2 regions of the Nocardioides terrisoli genome follow, and region 1 is predicted to be linked to the other one. Evidence: predicted binding sites of a transcription regulator. Region 1 holds the regulator's gene; the other holds the start of a gene.
What was found. The regulator LexA, encoded in region 1, represses DNA repair genes until DNA is damaged. The targets are predictions, from matches to a motif close to TCGAACANNTGTTCGA.
Positions count from the first base shown of each region.

Region 2: the regulator LexA is predicted to act here: its motif matches at 1,149-1,164, upstream of Q9R13_RS07410 (HNH endonuclease signature motif containing protein).

Region 1 is NZ_CP134227.1:1,689,925-1,692,371, forward strand. It holds gene Q9R13_RS08050 (hypothetical protein) at 70-657, shown strand; gene lexA (transcriptional repressor LexA) at 774-1,559, shown strand; gene Q9R13_RS08060 (S53 family peptidase) at 1,738-2,447, shown strand, end outside.
Region 2 is NZ_CP134227.1:1,554,083-1,556,529, reverse strand. It holds gene Q9R13_RS07410 (HNH endonuclease signature motif containing protein) at 1-1,117, opposite strand, end outside; gene arfB (alternative ribosome rescue aminoacyl-tRNA hydrolase ArfB) at 1,225-1,656, opposite strand; gene Q9R13_RS07400 (CoA-binding protein) at 1,649-2,104, opposite strand; gene Q9R13_RS07395 (MFS transporter) at 2,115-2,447, opposite strand, start outside.

The DNA.
Region 1 (2,447 bases):
CTCGATCGCACAGCACCATCGACTCAGGAGCGGCGAGCGCGTGGTGCGTCAGACGAAGGCCGGCCTTCGATGAGCAGGCTCGCCCGCCGCTGGAGGCACGACCGCGCCGCGCAGCCCGGCGTCACCGAGGACCTGGTCGCCCGCGTCGACGAAGCGCTGGTTCGCGTCGAGCGGTGCCGGGCCGAGCTGGACCTCCTTGTCCGCCTGGAGGCCCCACTGCCGGTACGCCAGACGGCGTACCACCACCTCGAGCTCGCCTTCGACGCAGCCGACGGGCTGTTCCGCGAGGCGACTCGGGTCGCCAGAGCGCGCTCGTTCTCCGAGTGGTCGCAGTGGCGCCGCCGACTCTCCCGGCTCGACCGGAGCCGCCAGGAGAACCTCTTCGCCGGTTCCGACGCGCTGTCGGTCCTGGCGCAGGGCGAGGTCCGCGCCGTCGACACCGGGATGTCCGGTCCCTCGATCGGGGAGATGCAGCACGGGGAGTCCCGCCCCGGGGGCACCACGACGTACGGACTGGACATGGGGGTCGTGCTCGGCGGCCGCGCCGAACCCGCGGAGCCTGTCTCCACCGACCGTCCCGAGCACGCGCCGTCCGACCCGCACGCGTCCGTGGTCGCAGTGAGCCGCCGGCCGGCGACCGGTCCAGCAGCAGCCTGACCGACCGCAGGAGCCGCGTCGACGCATGGCTCGGTGCCCACGGCCCCGAGCGTGACCCGACACGCCGTTCGAACACATGTTTGAACCCCGCCCGGAATCGGTCTACGGTCTGACCCATGGCCACCAAGAGCACCACGAAGCGCCCCGCACGCAGCGCCAAGGGCGACAAGGACGCCACCAAGGAGCGACACGCAACCGTCACCGCGCTGCCCGACGCGGCGCCCGACGCGACCGGACTCACCCCTCGGCAGCAACGCATCCTGAACACGCTTCGCGAGTCGATCGAGCGCCGCGGCTACCCGCCGAGCATCCGCGAGATCGGCGACACGGTGGGCCTGGCCAGCTCCTCCAGCGTCGCTCACCAGCTGCGCGTGCTGGAGAAGAAGGGCTTCATCAAGCGCGACCCCAACCGTCCGCGGGCGCTGGAGGTGTTCATCCCCGAGCTGATGGCCGCCCGTCGCGCGATCTCCCACGCCGACTCCGGCGACGAGAGCTTCGACCCGACCGGGATCGGCGACGCGGTGCCCGGCGCTCAGTACGTCCCGCTGGTCGGCCGGATCGCCGCGGGTGTGCCGATCCTCGCCGAGGAGCAGGTCGAGGAGGTCTTCCCGCTGCCCAAGTCACTGGTCGGCGAGGGCACCCTCTTCCTGCTCGAGGTCTCCGGCGACTCGATGGTCGGCGCAGCGATCTGCCACGGCGACTACGTGGTGGTCCGCCAGGCCCAGACGGCGGAGAACGGCGACATCGTGGCCGCGATGCTCGATGGCGAGGCCACCGTGAAGACCTTCCAGCGCAAGTCCGGCAAGGTCTGGCTGCTCCCCCACAACGACGCCTATGATCCGATCGACGGCACCCACGCCACCATTCTCGGCAAGGTGACCGCCGTACTCCGCCGGGTCTAGGTGCCCTCCTGGCCGGCCTCCAGCGACGCGTGCCCCGCTACGGCGTCACGTCCGCGACCGGCTGAAGTCCTCCTGAGAACTCGATCGCGGCGAGGGGATGTGCTCGGGGTCACATAGGGGTAGTTTTTCCTGTGGCCGTTGCTCGGACGGCCACATTTCTCGGAAAGGGAGAACCCCTGTGACAAGAATTGCCCCGTCCGTCGCCGCGATCGCGGCGGCGGCAGCTCTCGCAGCCGCCACTACCGGCCTGCTCAGCCCGGCCCAGGCCGCCAGCAACGGCCGAAGCACCCTGCCCGGCAGCACCCCGGCCTGGGCGAAGGCCCAGCACAGGGTCGGCAGCACGCCCGGCTCGCAGCCTGTCGACTTCCGCGTCTACCTCGACTGGCGTGGCGGTGACGCCGCCCAGAAGCTCGCCGAGTCGGTCTCCACCCCCGGCAGTCCCGACTACGGCAAGTTCCTCACGCCCGCCCAGTTCCACCAGCAGTTCTCGCCCAACACCAGCACCGTGAACGCGGTGGAGTCCTGGCTGAAGGGTCAGGGCTTCAAGGTGACCTCGGTCCCCGGCAACCGCAAGTACGTCGAGGCGACCGGCACCGCCAGCCAGGCGGCCTCGGCGTTCAAGACCTCCTTCGCGGAGTACAAGGTGCAGGGCCAGACAGTGCGCAGCAACACCACCGCGCTGAGCATCCCGTCCACGCTCACCCACGTCGAGGCGGTGATCGGTCTCGACGAGTCGCAGACGCTTGCGATCCAGCACAAGGCGGCTCCCCCGCCGCCGGTGTTCGTGAACGCGCAGCCATGCTCGTCCTACTGGGGCGAGAAGACGGTCGACAACACGCCGACCCCGGACGGCACCGTGCTGCCGGCGACGCCCGACTACGCGTTCGC
Region 2 (2,447 bases), 140 kb from region 1:
TGATCTGTTCGCGGTGCGGTCCGGCGGCGAATCGGCTGGTGCTGGTCAGGTCGGCGTTGAGGTCGATGATCGGGCGGATCGTGACATGGATGTCTGCGGAGATCGTGAGCCAGTCCCGCAGGGTGTCCAGGGTGATCACCGGATCGTGGTGTCCCTCCAGGCTGACGGTCGCGCCCGCGAGGGCGTGGGGGGTGCTTGCGGCCTCGGTCGGGGTGGGGTGGAGCGTGTCGGTGGGCAGGTGTGCGTACAGGGTCAGGTCCCGGCGACCGTGCCCCCGGGCGGCCCGGGCAGGGGGCCGATCTTCGGCGGGCTGGTCCACGGTGTCGGTGTCGGTGTCGGTGCCGGTGCCGGTTGCCGTGTCGAGGTCCAGGGCGAGCTGGCGGCGGGCCAGCTCTCCGGCGGCCAGTGCCCGGCGCTGGTCCAGGCCGAGGTCGGCGCCGAGCTGCTTCAGCTCTGCGGCGAGTGCGGCGATCGCGGCGTCCAGGTCCAGCGCGTCGGCCAGGTCCAGCTCGGCTTCGACCCGGCTGGTCCCGGCGAAGGAGACCCGGGCGTGGTCGATGTCGAACCGGCGAGCATCCGCTGCCTGCTCGCGCTGCTCGCGTGCCAGGTCGGGCATGAACCGGGCCACCGCCTCGGCGAGGAGCCGGTCCACCGCGGTGGCGCCCATCCGGGCGGCGAACCCGGCGACCTGGGCGTCGAGGAACCCGGCGGCCTCGATGGTGAGGATCTGGGTCTGCTCGGCGATCCGCCGGGCCCGCCACGCCGCCACCTCCCCGCCCTGCACCCGCGCCCACAACCGTGGGAGCCGGAACGCCAGCTCGAGCACCTCGGCCACCAGCGCCCGGGCCCCGGCCGGGCTCATCCCCAGCCCGGCCGCGAGCTCGGTGAGGGTGAACTCACCGACCCACGGACACCCGACGCCCCCGAGCCGGACCGGGGCCCCACCCCAGGTGGCTGCCCGGTCCGGGTCCTCGGTCACATGCAGCTCACACCAGGCCAGCACCCCGGCCAGCTTGGACGCCTCAGCCGCCTGCACGACCTCCTGGTCCGCCCGGATCCCGGCCAGCACCGCACCCGCAACCGACACATCGCCGCGAACGCTGCTCCCCGAGACCATGAAACAACCCTAGGCCCGAACACCGACACAATCGCAGATACATTCGAAGAACGCTGGGTGTCTGGCGCCGGAGTCCCTGCGGCCTTGGGCTGAGTTGAGCCCGCCGCTCAGCCCTTGTCGACGCGGCGTCGCATCGCCTTGATCTGCGCGCGCCGGCGCTTGCCCTCGACCCGGCGCCGTTGCGAGCCGCGGGTCGGCTTCGTGGGCACGCGTGCCGGCGGTGGGGGAGCCAGCGCCGCGCGGAGCCGTTCGGCGAGCCTCTCCCTGGCCGCCATCCGGTTGCGGTGCTGGGAGCGCTGCTCGGAGGCGGTCACGGTGATCGTCGGGCCGCCGAGCATCGCCGCGGCGCGCTGCCGTTGTGCCTCGGTCAGTGACGGCGAGTGCGCGACGTCGAGGCTCAGCTCGACGCGGCTGTCCGTGGTGTTCACCGACTGGCCGCCGGGCCCCGACGACTTCGAGAAGCGCTCCACCAGCTCGTCGCCGGGGATCACCAGGCCCTCAGGGAGTCCCGGGCCCGGCGGCACGAAGAGGTCAGGCACTACTGGGAGCCCTCGGCGGCGGTCGCCGGCGCCACTCGATCGCGGGGCAGGTGTCCATCACCATCGGTACGCCGGCGGCACGGGTCCGCTCGAAGGCAGCCTGGTCGACCACCCCCAGCTGGAACCAGACGCCCCGGGCGCCGATCTGCACGGCCTGGTCGGCGAACGGACCGGCCTGGCCCGACCGCCGGAACACGTCCACGACGTCGACGGGGAAGGGGACGGCGGCCAGCGTTGGATACCCCTGCTCGCCCAGCACGGTGCCCGGCTCGGCGGGGTCGTCGAAGCGAGGGTGGATCGGCACGATCCGCTTGCCCTTGTGCTGCAGCAGCGCTGCGATCTCGTACGCGGTACGCGACGGGTCGCCCGACAGTCCCACGACCGCCCAGGTCACACAGTCGTCCAGCATCAGGTCGATCGCGGCCTGATCCTGCCAGGGGAGTGCCATGACCTGGAGCCTACGACGTCGTACGCGGCGACGGACCGGCTCCGGACCCGCCGCGGGAGACCCGGTAGCGGACGAACGTCGGCACCACAGCGGCGGCGACCAGGACGAGTGCGACGACGAGCACGCCGCCTCCGGCAGCGGTCGGACCGGTGCCGGCAACAGCCGCGACACCGCCGTGCGCGACGTCCGCGATCCTGGGCCCGCCGACCACCACCACGATGAAGACCCCCTGCAGCCGTCCCCGTACGGCGTCGCCGGCTGCCTCCATCAGCATCGTCGATCGGAACGCCGCCGAGGCCATGTCGGCGGCCCCGCCGATCACCAGCCCGAGCAGCGCCAGGCC